DNA from 4 places in the Paenibacillus cucumis (ex Kampfer et al. 2016) genome. Region 1 is predicted to be linked to each of the others. Evidence: riboswitches for the same ligand, from Rfam matches in the RefSeq annotation. Region 1 holds a riboswitch; each other region holds the start of a gene.
What was found. A riboswitch is a leader RNA that binds a small molecule or an ion and turns the genes downstream of it on or off. The one in region 1 is predicted to bind cyclic di-AMP.

Region 1 (5,458 bases):
ACTGGTGCTCGGTACAAGTGCCGATTTTGCACCGTATGAGTTCCACAAAGTCATCAATGGTAAAGACGAAATCGTCGGATTTGATATTGCGATTGCCAAAGAAATTGCGGCGGATCTTGGAGCTGAACTCGTTATCGAGGATATGGGCTTCGACGGACTTTTGCCCGCACTTCAGAGTGGTCGTGTAGACTTGGTCGTCTCCGGCATGACGCCGACAGATGAGCGTAAGAAAAGCATTGATTTTTCAGATACGTATTACAAATCCAAACAAGTGATTATGGTTCGTAATGTCGACAAAGACAAATATCCGGACATGAAATCACTGGAAAATGTCAAGATTGGCGTGCAAAAAGGATCCATTCAAGAAACCATCGGACAGAAGATTCCTGGTGCAAAGCTGACTTCACTGGATAAAATCTCCGACATCGTGCTACAACTGCAAACGAAACGCGTTGACGCAGCTATTGTAGAAGATACCGTAGCCGCTGGTTACCTGGATGACATTATCGGTCTTGCGGCAGCAGTTCCTGACGAAGAACAGGCTGAAGCCGCTGTCGGGATTCGTAAGGGCAATACGGAGTTATTAGCCTCTGTAAACAAAACCTTGGACCGCTTGAAAAGCGAAGATAAGATCAACCAGATGGTTACAGAAGCAAGTCTCCTGATGGCTGACAAAGTCAATAAATCTCAAAACATTTTTCAATTGTTCTGGGAATACAAAGGCTTATATGCAACAGGTATCGGTTACACGCTCCTGTTGTCGGCGCTAGGCGTAATATTCGGGGTCATCATCGGTCTGATTATTTGCCTGTTCCGTCTTCATAATATGGCGATTCTTCGCTGGATTGGTACAACTTATGTAGAGGTGATCCGCGGGACGCCAATGCTGGTACAACTTATGATTATCTATTACGGGGTGTCGCTAACTTTTGGCATTAACTTCTCAGCACTTCAAGCAGGGATTATGACGCTTTCCATTAACAGCGGTGCGTATCTCGCCGAGATTTTCCGTGCCGGTATTCAAGGCGTTGATCGTGGTCAACTGGAAGCAGCCCGTTCATTAGGTATGGGCAGAGGCGCAGCGATGCGTTACATTATTCTGCCACAGGCCTTCAAGGCCGTTTTGCCAGCCATCGGTAACGAGTTCGTAACGATCATTAAAGAATCATCCATTATTTCGGTCATCGGTATGGTGGATATTATGTATCAAGCAAGTGTAGTCAAAAATCTCACATTCCAGGGTCTGAACCCGTTCATTATTGCGGCAGCCATTTACTTTGTGATGACATTTATTCTGTCCAAGCTGCTCGGACGATTGGAAAGGAAGTTGGGTGCAAGTGATAGACGTTAGGCAATTACACAAATCATATGGTAAAAATGATGTCCTGAAAGGCATCGACGTAACGATCGGCAAAGGTGAGGTTGTTGTAGTTATTGGTCCTTCCGGTTCGGGTAAAAGTACATTTCTGCGTTGTCTGAACCTGTTGGAACAGCCATCATCGGGACAGATCGATTTCGAAGGTGTTTCGATAACCGATCCGAAGCATAACATTAATGCTACACGTGAGAAGATGGGCATGGTGTTCCAGCATTTTAATCTGTTCCCTCATAAAACGGTTCAGCAAAATATTACGATTGCTCCAATCAAGGTGAAGAAACAATCCACGGATGAGGCTAACAAAATTGCCGAGGATCTCCTGAAGACAGTCGGTTTGGCGGACAAAAAAGATGTATATCCTAACCAGCTGTCCGGTGGTCAAAAGCAACGGATTGCCATTGCAAGAGCACTCGCGATGCAGCCGCATGTGATGCTGTTTGACGAGCCAACATCGGCCCTTGATCCGGAGATGGTCGGAGAGGTATTGGAAGTCATGAAACGGCTTGCTGAAGGCGGAATGACGATGGTCATTGTAACGCATGAGATGGGTTTTGCGCGTGAGGTGGGAGACCGCATTCTGTTCATGGACGGCGGCGTCATCGTTGAGGAAGGTACCCCGGATGAAGTGTTTGGTGCGCCAAAACATCCGCGTACGCGAGACTTTCTTGCAAAAGTACTTTAATTCATGCCATTCCGTATATAGAATCAAATGAATAACGGCGTTATCGGATCGAAAGATCCGGTGACGCTTTTTTGTTGTTTGCAGAAAAGGTAGAGCTGAAAAAGTAACTTTTCTGTTACCTGTAAAATGAATTAAAACGCCAAATGGAAACATTTACTACAGCTTAAGGTTACAAATTTGTGATATATTCAAGACTGCCGAAACTTCCGAAGCGGAAGTGCGGGGGACGTAACAATGCAGACATAGTTAATGATTTGAGAAATATGCTGCTTGGGGTGAATTAGGAATACATAATGCTTCAGCATGTCACGTACAGCCTATAGGGTGGGTTCCTCCATCCGAATCCGACAACTAACTTCGCAGGCATCATGAGGGAGGAAGACCATGCATAACAAGAAACGTTTAGCCAAAACAGCCATCGCACTACTGACATCCATTCTATTCATTCAAGCCGTTCCGGCTCACGCGGATTCCGTTCATGTGGCCAAAGAAGGGGATACCTTCTTCACCTTATCCAAGCAATACGGCGTTGATATGAACACATTAATTAAAACGAATAAAGACATCTCACCTTATAACATCTATGGTGGTTTGAAAATTACAATCCCAGGTAACGAAAACAAAGTAGAAGCGGCACCAGTTCAAGCGAAGTCGCAGGAAAAAACGGTGACTGCTGCAAGCCTGGACGTGAATACAGATAATAAAGTGGTACAGGCTTGGGGGAAAACATTCGACTATAGCAAAACGCTTAGTGTTAAAGCAACAGCGTATTCCGCAGATGCTTCCGAGAATGGTGGATGGGGCCCCGTTGATTATTTTGGCAACCCGCTCGAACTCGGCACAATCGCAGTGGATCCCAAGGTTATCCCTTTTGGAACCAAGGTATTAGTGACAGGGCATACACACCCTGGATTGCCGAAACAGGCTTTCGTAGCAACGGCTTTGGATGCAGGTAGCGCGATCAAGGGAAATCGTATTGACATCTTTATCCCTGGAAGCAAACAGTTCGTTAGTTCGTTTGGTTTTCAGGATATTGAGTTGTACATTTTAAAATAAGGCTTAAACCCTCTCATTTATGGATGTGAGGTCATAAGTTGAATTGAGCATTAATAAACAGGGTGTTCTTTCTTGCGTAATCATGATAGGCATAATTCATGACGACGTAGAGGGACACCCTGTTCTTTCAATTATTGTTTCTCTTTTGGCAGTTTAAGCATCTCGTCCAATGTAACTAATTCATATCCTCGGTTTCGCAATTCCTCAATAACCTCAGGCAAAGCCTCTACTGTACCTTTCAGGTTCGAACCTGTACCGCCGCCAGCATGTTGTAATACGATGGAACCAGGTTTCACCGCGGTGAGAATATTATGTTTTACCTTTTCCTTGTCTAGTCCCTTCCAATCGAGAGAATCCACATTCCAATTCACGATGCTGTAATGCTGTTTTGCAGCCCATCTCAACTGTTCTTCGTTAATGTCCCCATACGGAGGACGAATCATTTTGGGCGTATACCCCGTCAGGCGGTGAATGATATCGCCGGTATGTAGTATTTGTTTGCGAAAGGCAGTCATTGATAATTTGCTGAATTCAGGATGATTGTAGCTGTGATTGCCAACGATATGTCCTTCTTTCACCATCCGTTTCACCAAGTCCGGGTGTTTCTCCGCACGGCTGCCAACAACAAAAAAAGTAGCACGAACCTTATATTTTTTTAATACATCAAGTACCTGCGGTGTAAATCTTGGATCAGGTACATCATCAAAAGTCAGCGCAACTTGTTTGGTGGAAGGGCCATTGGTTTTGAACGTATCCGCGTATTTTTGACGAAGTTGACCTAGAGTCAACTGTTCTTCTTTAACATCTGACCCAGACGCCGGTGTATCACTGAGGGTTGAAGAAGGTTCCTCAGATGAAGCAGCAGACACAGGCGCAGGGGCTAAAGGAGCTGTATAAACCCCAGAGCATATAATAGTAACGAGTGCGAGCATGACGAGGCGTATTCGCATGTTAACGGCCTCCTTTTTCCAAAATTGCGTTCTCTATGGTATGCCCGTTGCCTGTTTCTTTTATGCGTGTGTGAGAAGTTTCATTGCATCATCAGGTCATGAAAGCCATAATTCCACCATATATAACATATAGAGAAGGATAGGTGGAGAGACGATGAGTACATATGATTTGAAATCCATTCGTTTAGAGGTTTTTGAGGCAGGACAGGACAAGGTATTTCTGGTTACGGGTGGTAAAGCTCATATCGGGGCTGTAGCTACATTCTATGTTGACCATGATCGGGTTAGTGGAACAACGGTACATATCCCGGGACACAAGGAACAAGAGTTATGTGAGCGGCTAGCCCGCAAGGCGGCCCTGCAACTGAAAGTTACGGTAACCGTTATTATGGGCATACATTTTGACAGCATTACACGAGTGCAGATCGACGAGATCGTAATGACTGCAGAGAGACTTGTGGATGAACATTTGAATAAGAAGTCAGAGTAATGTTTTGGTAATCGGTCACCTTATAGGATAAACGACACGTGCCTGGATAAGCATAACCTTCAGAGGTAATCCTCCTTATATTAGAGGTTGTCATCAAGTTTTAATTTTTTTTTGTAAAATTGAAACGAGTTGCAGATTGTAACGTATGTATCTTTATATACAATGCACAATCCACTGGGAGGAATAACCTAATGTCTATTTTTAAAAGATTACGTGACCTGACAATGTCTAACATCAATGCAATTATCGACAAAGCTGAAGATCCAATCAAGATGACGGATCAATATATCCGTGACATGCAAGAGGATCTGGAAGATGCTGAGAAAGCAGTAGCCGCACAAATCGCAATCGAGAAGAAGTTCAAGCAATTGTTCGAGGAACAGGAAGCACTTGTGAAGAAACGTGAAGAGCAGGCTCACACGGCAGCTCGTGCACAGAACATGGACCTTGCTCGTCGCGCTTTGGAAGAGAAGAAAGCAGCGGAAGAGAAAATGGTGGAATACAAAGCCAGCTACGATCAAAACAAAGCGTCCGCAGACAATCTTCGTGGCAAACTCGATGAGATGCGCAAACAATTGACACAGATGAAAAACAAGCGCGAAACGCTGGTTGCTCGTTATAACGCAGCCAAAGCACAAACCGAAATCAACAAAGCGCTGAACGGATTTAGCTCAGATACGGCGAGTGCGGGCTTGAAACGTATGGAAGAGAAAATGATGCAGATGGAAGCTCAGGCTGAAGCAAGCAACGAAATGTCTTCCAAAGGCAAATCACTTGACGAGGAATTTGAGAAACTTGGTAAGGATACGGCTGTTGAGGACGAACTTGCTGCACTTATGAAACAGTACGAAAATAAAAACTAACACCTTGGCGTTCAGCAGGGTTAACCAGCGGAGGGGAAC
Region 2 (5,458 bases), on a different contig from region 1:
AACAGTATATCCAGAATTGTGCCAACTTGCCCTTGTTTCTTGCCTTTCAACACGTCCGGGTTAAACACTTCCACATATCCACAGGCCGTACAGCCTACAAACAAATAATGGTTATGCTGGATATCAAACACCTTACTGAGCCCCGCTCCTGACATAGAGACTTCTTTAATGTTGCATTCCGTCCCCCGGCATTTGGTGCATACAAATTTCCTCTCAATCATCTCTTCAATACTCATCGCCGTTCCCCCTTAATGGAATATGTGGCATGAAGTGACTGTACGTTTATGTAAAAGAGTACGACTTAATACCGAGAAATCCTCCTCCGCTTTCAGATTAGGTGAATTCTCAGGTGATATATGTTGGAAAACAAAACCCTGCTGAGCTACCAGCAGGGCTTGTGTGCTTGAAGATCAGATATCACTGGATACCTTGCTCTTTGTTTTACTTGTGCCTTTCAAAGAGAAAGAGCGAGAAATTCTTCTATCTATTAGACAACGTTGAGTACAACGTCAATGTTGCCGCGTGTTGCTTTTGAATACGGACAGAAGTCATGCGCCTTGCGGGCAAGATCTTCAGCCTGGCTGTGATCCACTCCCGGCATACTTACATCCAGACGAACCGCTAGCTTGAATCCGTCATCTGTTGGATCTTTGCCGATCGATACGTTGCTGGTTACAACGACATTCTCCAATTTCACACCTGCTTTGCGTGCCACGTTAGCCAGAGCGCTCTCGTAACATGCACCGTATCCAGCTGCAAAAAGTTGCTCGGGATTTGTACCTTCTCCACCTGCACCGCCAAGTTCTTTCGGCATTTTCAGATCATGTTGCAGCACACCGTCCGAAGAAGCCACCGAACCTGTTCGTCCACCTTTTACTGTCGCTGTTGCTGTATATAAAGCTTCCATCAGAATCTCTCCTTCGTTAATAAAGTTTTGACTGCCTACAATTCATTTTAAACTTCTGGCTCGATTTGAAACGTCTGATTGTGTACTTTATCAGCTTTTACATTTGGCTACATTTCATGCGTACATGATAAAAGTCGTATCTTTTTACGAAATGGGTACGATATAAAGAGGCTCTTCGAAAAATTCTCCTTTTTTTGTCCGACTACACAAAAGTTGCACTAGACAAAAATTATTGAGGGTGTACAATGTAAACATGAACATAAAATTTTAGATATATGAGCACTCGTATTTATCCCGTTTATTTGCCACAGCATTTGTGCTAGAGCACATCCTAAAAATGAATTTATTCCGGCTACAGGCCGGCCACATCTTATTGTAAAGTCAGGTGATCCATGTATGAGTCAAAAAAATCCGTTCAATTCTCCATCCAGCGAATATGCGTCTGCTTCCGCAGCTACGATGGCCCCCTCGCTAGGTGAGGCACACAGTTCCATGAAAGTACCCAAAAATGCGGCATGGTGGAAAAAGTTCCTCGCCTTTGTCGGTCCAGGGTATCTTGTCGCTGTTGGTTATATGGACCCCGGCAACTGGGCTACGGATATCGCAGGCGGCTCGCAATTCGGTTATACGTTATTGTCCGTCATCCTTTTTTCCAACATGATGGCCGTGGTGCTTCAATCCCTCGCAGGCAAGCTAGGTATTGTCACTGGGCGTGATCTTGCTCAGGCCTGTCGTGAACGCTTCAGCGCTCCCGTTGTCATGATGTTATGGATTCTATGTGAACTGGCTATCGCGGCTACGGATCTCGCTGAAGTCATCGGCTCAGCAATCGCTCTTAAACTTTTGTTTAACATTCCCATGTTGTACGGTGTGATTATTACCGCAGTGGATGTATTACTCATTCTCGTACTACAAAATAAAGGATTCCGTGCACTGGAAACACTCGTCATCGTGCTGATGGCAACCATTGCTCTTTGTTTCGGCATCGACCTATTCTTGGCGAAACCGGATATGGGCGGTGTTCTTCACGGATTCGTTCCTAGCACCGAAATTTTGCAAAACCCGGCCATGCTCTACATCGCCATTGGCATCATCGGGGCTACCGTTATGCCGCACAATCTGTATCTGCATTCATCCATTGTGCAGACTCGCCAGATTGAGCAGACGACTCAGGGCAAAAGAGAAGCTATCCGCTACACCACATTGGATTCAACCATTGCTTTGACGTTAGCTCTGTTCATTAACGCAGCCATCCTGATCGTATCTGCAGCTGTATTCCACAGCGCTGGCATGACACAGGTAGCAGAGATATCCGATGCATATCATCTGCTAACCCCACTGCTTGGTACAACGATCGCCAGTGTCTTGTTCGGCGTAGCTTTACTCGCATCCGGTCAGAACTCAACCCTTACAGGCACGCTTGCAGGACAGATCGTCATGGAAGGCTTCCTGAATATCCGTATCCCGGCGTGGTTGCGTAGACTGGTTACCCGACTGATTGCGATCATCCCTGCTGTTATCGTCACTGCTATTGCCGGTGAGCGCGGCACTGAAGAGTTGCTGATCTTGAGTCAGGTCATCCTGTCCCTGCAGCTGCCATTCGCCGTCATCCCGCTTGTGATGTTCACAAGTGACAAAAAAAGCATGGGGCCTTTTGCAAACAAACTGTGGCTCAAAATTGTCTCTTGGGCTATTGCCGCTATCATCGTTGTGCTGAATGTGTATTTAATCATCCAGACCATCATGCTGTTCTAGTTTATATATGAAAAGGCCGATTCGCTGTTGGTATTGATCCCAACGCAAATCGGCCTTCTTTGTATCATTATTGTGATACGCTCTAATACCCTCATACCTTTAATCTACCCCACACGATCTAACCTGAGACTCATATAGATTTGCCTGCATCCTCATCGGGTATGAGTAGCGGCAGCAGTTCATCTAGGGACTCCACCGTCCAATCTGCACGCTCGTCATCCGAAAGCTCTGGCTGGAACCTTCCGTATCCTTGCAAAATGCGAATGGTGCGTAAGCCTAAACTACGTGCTGGCATAATATCATTATCAATTCGATCTCCAATCATAACCGCTTCTTCCGGCGCGCATCCAGCTTGCTTCAGAGCAACCGCATACAACTCCGGATCAGGCTTGGACACCCCTTCTTCTGCCGAACAGGCCAGGACATGGACATATTTACGAAGTCCGTAGCTTTCCAGCCTCGCTTCAGTCCCAGGACTCTGATTCGCAATGATGCCAATGCGATAGTGATGCGAAAGCTGTTCAAGCACCTTGGTTGCAGAAGGAAACGGTTGCTCCAATTCTTTATGGAATTTCAGCTTGTCCTGAATCTGAATGCGGTGATCTTCATCATGAATATATGTACGTATGGCCACTTTCATGGGCCACTGTTCATAATTACGGTAACAGGTAGCAAACAGTTCTCTTACCGCCTCAATCTTTACTGGATAGCCGTAATCATTCGCTTCCCGAACGAATTGCCCAATAATATCATCTACAGGCTCCCATTCGTCCACCAGCGTATCCCCCACATCAAAAAACAACCACTTCAATCCGGCAATATCCGGCACGCTGATTCCTCCTCGTTAGCTGCAGGTTATCCCTCGCTTCTATACTACCGTACTGTTTCCATAAAAAAAGAAGACCCACGACAAGCATGAGTCTCCTCAAATTCCGTTAGTCTATACCTGCAATTATAACAGGCGTCTTACCTTGGATCAATGTCAATCACAAGCTGCTCACTTCAGCCTCCGGTTTATTGCAGCTATTAAGAAGGAACCCGACTTCTCCATTCAGTGAATACACAATTTTATCGGCGCCCATTCCACGATAAATCCCTTTAGGATGGCTCTGCTCCGTGATCACACACAAGGACTTCGATGTCCAAGAGCGACAAATTTGAAGATAGCGGCATGTCAAGTTCAGACTGTTCTCAAAAATAAATACATTGCCTACACTGCCTTGCGGCAAAAACCATTTCTCAGCAGCTGCTGTATTCATACGGATGACGTGTTCCACGCCAAGACGGCGAAGTTTGCGCTCCTCATCAGCACTGTTCGTCAGAACGGCAAATGGCATTTTTTTATACATCAGCAATTTCACAAATTTACGTCCAGCTTCATTCGGAGCGGTTACCAAAATCATCTCTTTATCCATTCTTCGTTCCTCCCTTGGCGTGAAAAGACAACAAAAAAAGAAGCGTGGGGACCAAGGCCTCCGAAACGCTTCTTAAATAATCCATGACGAAAGCGCCATGAACCAGCGTGCGGTTTGTTGCCTCTCCCTTTAACGCTTACGAGGTTAGCTGACGGATTCGGGCGCGAGAGTCGCCCTATTTCCGGATTTCACCGAAAAATTCACCCCATGAATGTCCGCTGCTGTCATACAGCCCATTCTGTTGGTTCCCCCGTTTTCCATACACAATGAATGGAAACTCAGCGATTAAAACATCGTTCGTAAATCTTGAGTATAAGACCGATCGATATTATCGTTTGTTTCGTTTTTCAGGTACAATTTAATTAAAATTCAAATTACGCTATGAATCATACACCCGTACCATGATCATGTAAAGTGCATACAGATCACCGAATCGCCAGATTTCCGGCAATAACCTTTGATAATAACGCTTACAATGAGGTCATACGCTATCCTTCTCTTCCAAGCTACCTAATTCTCAACCGCACAAAAATTGATTCATGTATTTCTCATCCATTTTGGAGTCCAGCAAGCGAATGGTTATAACAACGCTAAATCCAAATAAGTTTTGCATTATTTAATTGTTTAAAATATAATAAGTATATTAAGAATAACAGGATGGAGGCGTACCCCATGTCAGTCTATGATTACAAAGTAAACACCCTTCGCGGACAAGAGATTGAGATGTCCCAATATCGCGGCAAAGTGTTGTTAATTGTGAATACCGCAAGCCAGTGCGGTCTCACCCCTCAATTCAAGGGCTTGCAAGAGCTTCAGGATAAATTCCAGGATGCTCCGTTTGAAGTGCTTGGATTCCCAAGCAACCAATTCGCGCAGGAAAAAGGATCTTCCGACGATATTGCTGAATTCTGTCAGATGAATTATGGCGTAAGCTTCCCTATGTTTGAAAAAATTGACGTCAATGGTTCAAGCGCTCATCCGCTCTTCCAACACATTACGAAAGAAGCACCAGGCTTGCTCGGTTCCAAAGCCATCAAATGGAACTTCACCAAATTCCTTGTCGATCAGGACGGTAAAGTTGTGAAACGATATGCTCCGCAGACTACACCGGACAAAATCGAAGAGGATATTCAGAAGCTAATTAACAAATAAATATAGACTTTTGAACAAACATATAAACGAAAAAAGCCACCTATAAAGCAAAGAGCCAGAAACTGCTCAAGCTTTTGGGCGGCTTTTTTGCGTCCTCTCTTTTAACACATGTCCTCATCCTAAATAATTCGTCCTTGTTGCTATATGAAAACAAAAAAAGAAGCTCTCCATCACGGAAAGCTTCTCTCGTAAATCTTCATATGATGCGGTCGAGAGGACTCGAACCTCC
Region 3 (5,458 bases), on a different contig from region 1:
ATCGCGATGTGGGCAATTTCCTCGTCCTGCAGTCTGCCTTTGAAAGAAGGCATGCCACCTTTACCTTTGACAATGGTGGAATAGATTTTCTCCACATCATCCTTACTACCGATGTTTGCAAGAGCTGGGCCTACGCCACCTTGAAGCTGATCGCCGTGACAGGAAATGCAGTTGGCTTTCACTAACGTCTCAGCCTGTCCAGCATCCATAGCCACTTCAGGCATGCTTGGTTTGGCTTCCTGCTCCACTTCCTCTTTACCTGGAAGCGTAAACATTAAAACAATAGCTAAAGCACATGCTGCAAAAAATACCCCGCTCATGATCCATTTGTGCATCCCTTATGTCCCCTCCAGAATGAAAGATCATCTAACTCAAACTAATCCCTATCATTATAACGGAAGCCGTCGTTACATCATAGCATTTTGTGGTAATTTTTTGAACTAATCACAAAAGAGAGACAAATTGAAACCATTTAATCGTGAGTTTACTCTCTTGGGCCTTCATAAACCATGCAATGGAAAGGCTTTAAACCACTAGGAGTTTGGCGTTCATATGTATCCTGGATGACAAATCCGCTCTTTAGATATACTTGAATGGCACGGTTATTCCAAGTGAGCACTTCAAGATCAATCTCATTGGATGGATTGCGGCGGATGGCCTCTTGTACGATCGCAGTAACGAAAGCTTTACCAAGACCTTGACCACACAGATCGGGGCGCATACCGAGACCGATTCGTGTGACATGCTGGAGCGGAAAATATTGTGCAAACCCATAAACCTGGTCATGTTGATCCAGGATAATCGCATATTGTTGTTGTCTGAGCTGTGCATCACCGAACTCGACTTCGAGTGCTTTCATCTGTTCCCAAGGAAGCCAGCTATAGATATTGTAAGGTGGGGCGTATTTCCAGCCACATATAAGTTCAGCATGTTCTTCTTGCATCGGTACAACATGAAGTATCAAAGAGGCTTCATTCTTCATATAACAGTGCATGCTCCTTTCTCCAATATCCGTGTCATTGTTCACTCTACAAAAGAGCTGTGTATTAGGCAAGTCTTCATATGATCAGATAAAAATTGAAACAAAAGTCGTGATCATTCCGTTTATATTATAACAGGCTGGGTAAAAACATGATAAGGGCACGGACAAACGAAAGTAGGCGAACGTGTTAGTTCACATACACACCATGACTTGCAACATCGGGAACTACACAGAGTCAGAAAGCATAAAAAAACCGCCGGATACATTCCTGCGGAGAATGTACCGGGCGGTTCTGTTTATACTTCGTATTTCGTTACAGTAGAGTTACATGGTTCCAACATCATGTTGATTACAGCTTGTACCTAGTCAAGGGCCAGTGACTCATAATCGTCCGTGCTCATGATCCGTTTAGCGCCAACGTAGCGGTTAGCCCAGTAGTTCTCACTCAAAGAGCTGATCGTTACACCTTTGGAAGAAGAAGAATGTGCAAACTTGCCACTTCCTACAAAAATGCCTACGTGTGATATACCTTTACCTGTTGTGTTGAAGAACACCAGATCTCCAGGTCTCATCTCCATGCGAGATACGGAATCACCCATGTCGTATTGGGAGCTAGATTGACGAGCCAAATCAATACCTAATTTGTCGAATACATACCGTGTGAATCCGGAGCAGTCAAAACCGTCAAGCGTTGTTCCTCCGCTTTTGTATGTAGTTCCCATTGCTGAATCAATTACTTTATCCATCTTAGAATCTGCAAATGCGCTGCCTGCTCCAAGTGATAATGCAAATGTGAGGCTAAGTACTGCTGCGGTCAGTTTCTTCTTAAACAAGTGATATACCCCTTCCAACGCCTGCGAGGTTAGCTTAAGGATTCGGTTGAAGGTCCCCTATGATCCCTCTGTTTCAAGATCAATTCACCCATAACTGGTTCCCCCGCTTCCCAGGTGCCAGGAATTTGGCTATGCTAGTTATGCACCTGAAAAATGAAAAGAAAATTTAATTTTAAGGATTTAATTTAAAGTTGTTACAAATAAGGATTTAAAGATTACAAAGTTGTTACTAAAAACTCACTGCGCTTATTGTACCAGAGGCTTAGTACTTTGGCAACGTTTAGCAGTAAAATTAACAAAAAAAACCTCGACCTTTGACGGGGAAAGGTCGAGGTTTGCGTATTTATACGTAATAACCAATGAAATGTTTAACATGAGATGGTAACATTTCTTTATTTTTGAAAGCGATCTCAGATGGCGTGTAACATTTTAGTTCAACGTATATGATTTTCATGTCTGGTAGATGTGGACTGCCATAAACGGAAATGACTACATACTTTCCACATACTGAGTAGGCTTCGGGCAAGCGGATAGGATTGTTGCAGGATTAATCCGGATAGTCCTGTCAAGAACCAGGAAGCGGAAGTGAATGCACCAAAGACCACTAAATGCACAACTCCCAGCACCAGCGCAATGCCGATGACAGCAAAGATGCGGCGCACAGCAATCCACAGTCCCTTGAGCGTCCCGTGGATTCGCCCTTCTGCATCCGGGTCAGAAATACCAAACTGCATGTAGAGCACTGCATGATGTACAATCCAGCCATAAATAATCCAGCCTGCTACATATGGAATGCCGGGAAGTAATAAATGAAGAGAATGAAAACTGTCCATTATTGTAGAAAACAATTTGGGCAGAAGCCAGTATGCAGGCAAGAACATGAGAAAGGTACGTATCGTGTGTAGCAATATCATGGGTTTCCATAACGTTTTGATGCCCCGAATAAAAGGAATGCGTTCTTCAGTAGATTGATAATGTTGCAGGGAGTAGAGTAACCCGGCCTGAATAAGTGGACTGATCAGCAGGCGAAGCAATAACATGCCGCCCAAAATCCACAGATAACGCTGGACCTCCGGACCGGACAGGCTGAGCTGGCTTTCCATTTTGAATAAAAGTGTGCTTAGCTCGCCGACATCATCCGTTGGATAACGTAGTAATAGAGGAACGACAGCCGATTGAACCAACCGGTAGATGAAATAACCCCAAGTTAATTGATAGATAAACAAGAGTGCGGCAATAAACATATGCTGACGGACAAGAAACCAGCCTTCACGAATTTTTGCTTTCACTGTCTCCACCTCACCATGACAGACCTCCGAATATGGCTTCAATTAGTTTCGTAGCACTCATGTTCCAGCGGGATTTGACTTGCTCGTCCAGTCCGGTTCTCAGGAAATTGTTCATATGGCGATTTTCGAGCACGATGTCATACAAAGGGTCAGTCATGGCCCAGGTGACAGGAGATGTATATGTCAGTTTATAGGTGACGCGCTCCTCGCGGCCATCCCAGTGTTTGGTTACGGTATGGCCGTCCTCAAACGCAATTCGAACAGGAACCTTGGGAAAGTCACTGCCTTTTTTGATAATGGTGACAGAGGACTCGTACATTTTTTTGCCGTCCTTCTCTATAGAAGAAACGTTGATCTTCTCTACAGCAAAATCGGCCATGCCGTTCCGGTAGACATATTGGTCAAAGTAATCCGCCCAGGAGGTGCGGGTGACTTGCTCAACCACCTTTTGAAAATCACCCGTTGCGGGATGTTTAAAACGATATTTTTTTACATACGTCGAAAGGATTCGTTCCATGGTCTTCGCTCCGACTTGCTGTTCAATGCCGAGTAGCACCAGTTTGCCCCTTGTGTACACGTTGGAAGCATATTGATTCTGTGAGTCAAACTTCCACGAGGGCTGTGTTAGAGGAGCCGGAGATGTGATCAGACCTGATTGTACCGGTAGATTCGGAATCAATCCGTATTCCTGTTCCATCAGTTTATCTTCTGCATAGGAGGTGAACCCTTCATCCAGCCAGGCCTCCTCAAACTCATTGCTCGCAACCATGCCGTAGAAGTATTGATGTCCAATTTCATGAACAACGGTGCGTTCCAGATCGTAACCCGGTGTTGTGTCATCGGCCCCAAAGGCTGTAATGAGAGTTGGGTACTCCATGCCTCCGGCCCCGTTTGCAGCTTTTGGCGGAACCACGATAGATAAGGTGGCATAAGGATAGGGACCAAACCACTTGCTGTAATTCGTTAATGCGGCTTTGGCAGCAAAGAGATACCGCTCCTTCAGATCCTGATGTGCCGGATCAAGGTAGAGTTTAATGCGTACACCGGGCACGTTGGGGGCAGAGAAGGGTTCCTCTGCATACACAAAATCAGGTGAGGCTGCCCAAGCGAAATCATGCACATCATCGGCATAAAATTGATACACTTTCTCACCATTCTTCAAGGCTGCCTGCTGCGTGGGGAATCCGGTTGCTGCCACCTTGTATGTTTCGGGTACTCGGATACGCACACTGTAGATACCGAAGTCAGCATAGAACTCGGAGTTCCCGTGATACTGATGCAGGTTCCAGCCTTCTATGGTACGGCCCCGTCTTCCAACAGGCTCGTAAGCACTGAGTTTAGGAAACCACTGGCCTGCCATGACAAAATCATCTGTTTTGCCCATCCTTGCGAAAATTTTGGGTAAACTTACTTCAAACGATGTGCGTATTGTGATGCTTTCCCCGCCCTTGACGGGTTTAGGGAGACGAACCTTAATCAGCGTTTTGTCTTTGATGTTCCCGTCATCCGGCTGTACATACTGCATCCGGTGTAGCAGAGAGAGCCCATCCTCCGTCTGCATGTCAGTAAATTTCATGGAGCCATAACCATCTGTAGGCATGACATCGCCGCGAAGCTTACCGCCCGATTCTTTCATAAATGTAGTATCCGCAGAGGAGAATGCATTAGGGTACATATGAAAATAAAGTTCGTTCACCGTTTTTTTGCCCGGATGAGTCCATGTTATGGTCTGTGTGCCTTGCAGTTTGTTCCCCTCGTTCAGCTTCACATCCATGTGGTATTCAACCACACGTTTGCTGTATACCTCGGCTGTAGGGGATTGTACACTTTCCGGGGGGGCGGGCGCTCCGTTTTTGGCTGGAGGCTTGCCCGATTCTGGAGCGAGTACGGGTAACTCAGATGAAATGGAGCGATTGTAACCGAGTGTGATCCATACCCCTCCGGCAAACAGGCATAAGGCCAGGGATATGATGAGCCAGCTCTTGGCGCGTCGTGGAATCATCGTTAAATACCTCCCGTTGACAAGCATCTACAGCATGTATATGTTTGCATTGGGCCAATTATTAGTTAAAATATTTGTATCAACTCTTGGAGGCTATGAACATGGACCAAAATGAGCAAAACGGCAAGAAACAGATTGCCTTGAATATCGTGAGTGCAAAGAGCAAGCATAAAGGCTTTGGTTCAGGCTCTATTGATCTGAACAATCTTTCTCCGGTCATCATTGACCAGGGCGAAGCGAAAATCGACATCGGTGCCATGCACGCGAAGAGTAAAGTGGAACGAGGCATTAAATTTTCAACGAATCGTGAAGACGTTCCGAATGGACGTCAGGTATGGCTGGTATGGGTTGC
Region 4 (5,458 bases), on a different contig from region 1:
ACCCGGAAAGTCACATCGCCGCCGTATGACTTCCGAACGACCAAGTCTCCGATATTCATCACCATTATCACCTCTACCCCATCGTATGGGCAGAGACCCGGATTGGTTCATTGAAATTAAAGCTCGCCGCGAACCCCAGCCTCCCACATCACGGTGCTAAGGGTCGCATACTCCTGTAGACTCAATGTCTCACCACGCCGTGAAGGTTGAATGCCTGCCTGTTCTAACAGGAGGTCTGCCTGTTCCCTGTTCTCCTTGGTGAAGAAACGAGCTTTGAGATTATTGGAGATTGTTTTTCTCCGCTGGGCAAAAGAAGCCTGTACCACCTCGAAATAGTGTGCTTCGTTCGGAACCTGTACTGGTGGGTGCTCACGCACCTTCAGCTTAATTACTGCAGACTCTACATTCGGCTGTGGGATAAATACCGTAGGCGGCACCACACAGACCAGTTCTGGCATACTGTAATACTGCACGGCGATGCTTAGGCTACCATAATCTTTGGAACCTGGTGCAGCCGCCATGCGCTCGGCTACTTCTTTCTGAATCATGACCACAATGCTATCCACTGGCAACTTTTCTTCCAAAAGCTTCATCATGATTGGGGTCGTTACATAATAGGGCAAGTTCGCTACTACACTTACCTTATCAACGGAGGCAAAGTCCGTAGCAAACAGTTCTGCCAGGTCCAGCTTGAGTACATCTCCATGATGAACACGTACGTTAGGGTAGGGTTCCATCACTTCTCCAAGAATCGGTAACAGGCGCTGGTCAATCTCAACAGCTGTAACAGGGCCAGCTATACGCGCAAGGCGCTCTGTAAGTGCTCCAATACCCGGACCAATCTCCAGCGCTCCCTTGGACTCGTCCAAATCAGCTGCGCCTACGATTTTGTTCAATATATTTTGATCGATCAAGAAATTCTGACCCAGACTTTTCTTGAAGGAGAATCCATGCCTTTGAATAATTTCTTTGGTACGTTTGGGTGTTGCTATTTCAATGGTTTGCTCCATATCCTTCATATGCTCACATTCCTTCACGTTCAATTTGCGCTAATGCAGTGGAGAACTCTTCTCTTGTAATCTGAAATACACTCAGCCGTTTATGGAACTGCTTGCCGTTACAATACCCGATACCAAGCAGATTGCCCATCTCCATACGGCGTGCGGCTGCTTGCGGGTGTATGATCAATCCTGCTTCAATGAGGTCCTCCCAATCGATTAGACTAGGTGCACCCTCATAGGATGTGTGTACGCGAGCAAGTGCATGACGAATCGCTTCCGGTGAAGCATTCTCTACCCCGATATCTCCTTTGCGCGTTGCATCCGCTTCTGGAATAAAAGCATGCTTGCAGCCAGGGACCTTATTGGCGATAATTTTGCGGATACGCTCTCCCGCATGATCCGGATCCGTCAGGATAATGACGCCACGTCTCTCTTGAGCAAGTGCAATTCGCTTCAGAATACGCTGATTAATGGCAGAGCCTCCGGTTTCAATCGTATCCGCTTCGACCGCCCGACGAATCGCTACCGTGTCGTCACGACCCTCCACAACAATCACTTCTTTTATCATGTTCCTTTTCTTCCTTTCTAACGCAAAAAGAAGAGGAATATCCTCTTCTCTGCCAAACGGCGGAGGAGACTGAATTCAGACCCCTCCGCCGCATATTCCGCATGAATCATTCATGCAACTATTTTATAGCATTCCCATTTCAAAGTAAAACGATTTTAGTTCGCTTCCGGCTTAACTGGACCAATCACATAGACCGTTTTGCCTTTTTTACGTCCGAAATTCAGGGCGTGCTTCACACTGTCGTAATAAACGTCAATTTTGTTGCCTTTAATAGCGCCGCCTGTATCTTCCGCACGACGGAAGCCGAGGCCCTCAATGTATACCCACCAGCCGATTGGAATGACCTTGGGATCAACTGCAATGGTGCGCCCCTCCGTTACACGAGTACCGGAAGCTGTTTTTGTACCAATACCCGGCTCTTCAGAAGAGTAGGCTGTCATCGATACATTTTTCAAAACTTTAGAGTATTTAAAAGAATTCCCGGAGACCGTAATCACCTTGCTGCCCGAGGCAGATGTTTTCTTCGAGTTCGTTGTTACAGCTTTTTTGGTCGTCGAAGTTTTGGCCGATACCAATTGAACCTCAGGTTCCTTCACAACCGGTTTAGCCTTTGTACCTACCGCAATCACTTTATCTACACGATTGGTGGCGACCGTTTTACCTACCACTTTTTTGGAGACAAGTTCTCCATCTTGAAATACCTTTTCGATATGTTGCACAATTGTGCCTTCCTTGCCTTTCACTACAACACGGTTATCCCCTTGGAACAAACTTGGGTCTGCCGTTTTCACAACCTTGTAAGCAATCGGTTGTTTCACATCCACTGTATGCTTTGTTACACGCACTACACGAATCTTCATATCCGCTTTAATTGCGGTTCCGAGCGCTGGATACACTTTATCATGATCTTCAACTTGAATACCTGATTGCTGAATTACACCCTGTACCGATGAATCGGTTGTATAAAGAGTCTTGGTGTCTCCGTCTGCCGTGATTTTAACTGGAACGGCCCGCTCAATAACGATTCGGTCTCCGTCGGTAATCGCCCCATTCATGGGCATGGATACCTTGTCGTGAGGGCTGACTGTGATTGACTGCTCCTCCAGCATTTCCTGAAGCATTCCTGTACGAGTCTCTACCACTTGAGCTTTGCCGTCAATAACCAGTGAAACCTGCTTCCCGGCCTGACCGTAAACGACTAACAAGATCATGATTGCAAGCGCAATTGAGAATATCGCGATCAATGCCATTTGACGCAAGTTCTCATGCTTCCACCGCAACGCGAAAGACTTACTGGATGATCGTGACTCATGGGTCTCTTCTGGTTGGAATATGCCCACTTCTCCGTCCTCCTTCATAGCCTCGCCGTCTAAAGTAATGCATGATGTCTTTGACGCGACTATAACAATTTTTCTACAGAACACAGATCAGAGATAATGACCGGTTCTGCACCATGAACCCCTCTTCGCAACATGATGTCATCCTCCTGAATACATACCGTATGATGACAATATTTCTTTTATTCAAAACAAAAAAAGCCAAAGAAAGAGTGTAAGAGACCCTTTCGTGGCTTCCGAATGATTTTGAATATCGGAAATTCATGCACGAGGTTGCCTCTCTTTTTCCGCTTGCGAGGTTAGCTGTCGGGTTCGGGCGAAAGAGAGCCGCCCTATCTTAGGTCACCCGCTCATGGCGGACGCCCTTGAATTCACCCCGAGACCCAAAGAAGAAATCAAATACGGCTTCGCAGAACATTCCGCTGCTTTTGGGTCAGCGAACGATGCGCACCGGCTAGAATCACCGATGTTTAAGCCCTATTGGTTCCCCCGCTCTCCGTTAACGGAGACTCAGCGAGATTGATTCATGAAAGTAATGTTGTCTCATCGGAAAGTGTCCCTTTGTTCATCCCCCGAACATCTGTCCAATTTTCCGCGCAACAATTCACTGAAAAGATGATATCCTGTTTTGATGCATGTTGTAAAGCACGGATCAAGTACGTTTTTCTAAATATTTGGTTAAAATATTGTAATATTCTGCAATTATTCGAGACAAAGAGCAAATTACCTCTCTGTATCTCCCTTTTTCACCCGATTTACTCGTTTTCTTATCGAATCCCAAATCGTTCCATGGCATTTTTGGTGGTAATTGCAGCAATTTCCTCTACCGAAATGCCTTTAATTTCCGCAGCTGCTTCAGCAACCAGACGTACATGCGCTGTCTCATTTCGTTTTCCACGATAAGGATGCGGTGTGAGATACGGGGAGTCCGTTTCTAAGAAAAATCGATCCATCGGAACCTTGGCGAGCACCTCTTTCGGTTGCTTGGCATTTTTGAAAGTGACCGGTCCTCCGAAGGACAGATGGAACCCTAAATCCAGACACATTTTCGCCGTTTCCCAGCTACCGGAGAAAGAATGCATCACACCTCCAACCTCACCAGCCTTCTCCTCACGTAAAATACGCACAATGTCCTCATGAGCATCCCGATTATGGATGACGATAGGCATACTCAATTCACGTGCCAATGCAATTTGTTGTCGTAATACGCGGTGCTGTACCTCCTTAGGGGAAGTGTCCCAATGATAGTCTAGACCGATTTCTCCAATTGCTACCACTTTCTCATGTTTGCACAATGATGCAATCCATTCGAGATCTCCCTCTTGCATCGTAATGGCATCCACCGGGTGCCAGCCTACAGCTGCGTGGATAAAATCATACGTTTCGGCCAGTTTGATCGTTGTTGGAATCGTCTCCCGGTTAAAGCCGATATTAATCATGCGAGTAACTCCGGCCTGAACGGCCCGTTTAATCATGTCCTCTCGGTCTTCGTCGAATTGTGGTGCATCCAGATGAGTATGTGTGTCGAATAACATGCTTTCTCGTTCTCCCTTCATGTCGAAAGTCAAATGCCGATGATTTTTTCATGGGAACTCCCTTATTCTTGTACAGGAATTCTTGCGTTTGAATTTCAAATTTATTTTTTTGCATCATTAAATGATTGGGACAAGCATCAATTTCAGTATTTTCAGTTTTAGCACTCAAGCTACTATATATAGAAGGAAAATAAAAAGTCAAATCAACATCTTGCAAGAAAAGGCGTTAGAAACTGTATAATTACTCACTCGAATTACAAAATTATGTCGATCTACACATCCTCCCCATTAAAGCAGATTACTGTATCATGTAAAATAGCTCTCTTAGAAAGTCTTTTGATATCAAAATGTTTCACCCTGCTGCATCGACTCAAGCTTATAGAAAATAGGGGCGTATATGGGACGGTAATTCATGAAGGATGGCATCCACCTTGTTTTGCGGATAGTACAGATGATGTTTGCCCAGATGAAGTCCACTGATGGAACGAACAATATCAGAAACTTCTGACAGCTCATGCAACTTGTCCTGCCGATCGAGCAGAAGAATTTGCTTATCTGTGGATTGATCTGGACGAAACACATCATACGGATTATCCGTCGGAAAATCAATTTCAAGATCGTACTCGGGATTCAATCCTGCTTGTACAAATGCTTCCCGAATCTCTTCAATGATGTCCAAGTCGATCTGTTCAAGTTCCACATACTTATATAACCTGCGATCCATAAAACGTTCGCACAACTCACTTAGAACAGAATCGTCCTCCTTACGCCACTGCATAAAGGCTGTTTGAATTAACGATTCATCAAGCTGCAGATATTCATGAACTGAAATTTCTCCTTCAAACAGTTTGGGCAGAGGCTCTACCATGAAACGGAATGGAAAGCCTTGCTTCACAAGTTCTTTTGCCCGCTTAAAGATTTGTCGCAATATAATCTCGGAGCTACGCGTCACAGGATGGAAGTAAATCTGCCAATACATCTGGTATCGTGACATCAGATAGTCTTCCACAGCATGCA

Region 2: linked by a shared signal. The riboswitch ahead of H7T88_RS21380 (hypothetical protein) and the one ahead of H7T88_RS16815 (3D domain-containing protein) in region 1 are both predicted to bind cyclic di-AMP.
Region 3: linked by a shared signal. The riboswitch ahead of H7T88_RS20460 (C40 family peptidase) and the one ahead of H7T88_RS16815 (3D domain-containing protein) in region 1 are both predicted to bind cyclic di-AMP.
Region 4: linked by a shared signal. The riboswitch ahead of H7T88_RS13100 (resuscitation-promoting factor) and the one ahead of H7T88_RS16815 (3D domain-containing protein) in region 1 are both predicted to bind cyclic di-AMP.

Annotation. Positions count from the first base shown of each region.
Region 1 covers NZ_JACLIC010000025.1:121,051-126,508, forward strand. The annotation lists gene H7T88_RS16805 (ABC transporter substrate-binding protein/permease) at 1-1,351, shown strand, start outside; gene H7T88_RS16810 (amino acid ABC transporter ATP-binding protein) at 1,338-2,060, shown strand; cyclic di-AMP (ydaO/yuaA leader) riboswitch at 2,246-2,442, shown strand; gene H7T88_RS16815 (3D domain-containing protein) at 2,445-3,116, shown strand; gene H7T88_RS16820 (polysaccharide deacetylase family protein) at 3,248-4,066, opposite strand; gene lpdD (prenylated flavin chaperone LpdD) at 4,221-4,556, shown strand; gene H7T88_RS16830 (PspA/IM30 family protein) at 4,748-5,419, shown strand.
Region 2 covers NZ_JACLIC010000038.1:3,411-8,868, reverse strand. The annotation lists gene H7T88_RS21400 (zinc ribbon domain-containing protein) at 1-236, opposite strand, end outside; gene H7T88_RS21395 (organic hydroperoxide resistance protein) at 488-907, opposite strand; gene H7T88_RS21390 (Nramp family divalent metal transporter) at 1,304-2,662, shown strand; gene H7T88_RS21385 (HAD family hydrolase) at 2,793-3,491, opposite strand; gene H7T88_RS21380 (hypothetical protein) at 3,649-4,077, opposite strand; cyclic di-AMP (ydaO/yuaA leader) riboswitch at 4,196-4,371, opposite strand; gene H7T88_RS21375 (glutathione peroxidase) at 4,750-5,229, shown strand; tRNA gene H7T88_RS21370 (tRNA-Leu) at 5,434-5,458, opposite strand, start outside.
Region 3 covers NZ_JACLIC010000035.1:17,573-23,030, forward strand. The annotation lists gene H7T88_RS20450 (c-type cytochrome) at 1-335, opposite strand, end outside; gene H7T88_RS20455 (GNAT family N-acetyltransferase) at 485-982, opposite strand; gene H7T88_RS20460 (C40 family peptidase) at 1,345-1,815, opposite strand; cyclic di-AMP (ydaO/yuaA leader) riboswitch at 1,819-1,956, opposite strand; gene H7T88_RS20465 (hypothetical protein) at 2,250-3,104, opposite strand; gene H7T88_RS20470 (M1 family metallopeptidase) at 3,115-5,106, opposite strand; gene H7T88_RS20475 (YwhD family protein) at 5,208-5,458, shown strand, end outside.
Region 4 covers NZ_JACLIC010000022.1:11,653-17,110, reverse strand. The annotation lists gene yabG (sporulation peptidase YabG) at 1-59, opposite strand, end outside; gene rsmA (16S rRNA (adenine(1518)-N(6)/adenine(1519)-N(6))-dimethyltransferase RsmA) at 117-1,019, opposite strand; gene rnmV (ribonuclease M5) at 1,024-1,569, opposite strand; gene H7T88_RS13100 (resuscitation-promoting factor) at 1,725-2,909, opposite strand; cyclic di-AMP (ydaO/yuaA leader) riboswitch at 3,179-3,432, opposite strand; gene H7T88_RS13095 (TatD family hydrolase) at 3,674-4,441, opposite strand; gene H7T88_RS13090 (HD domain-containing protein) at 4,818-5,458, opposite strand, start outside.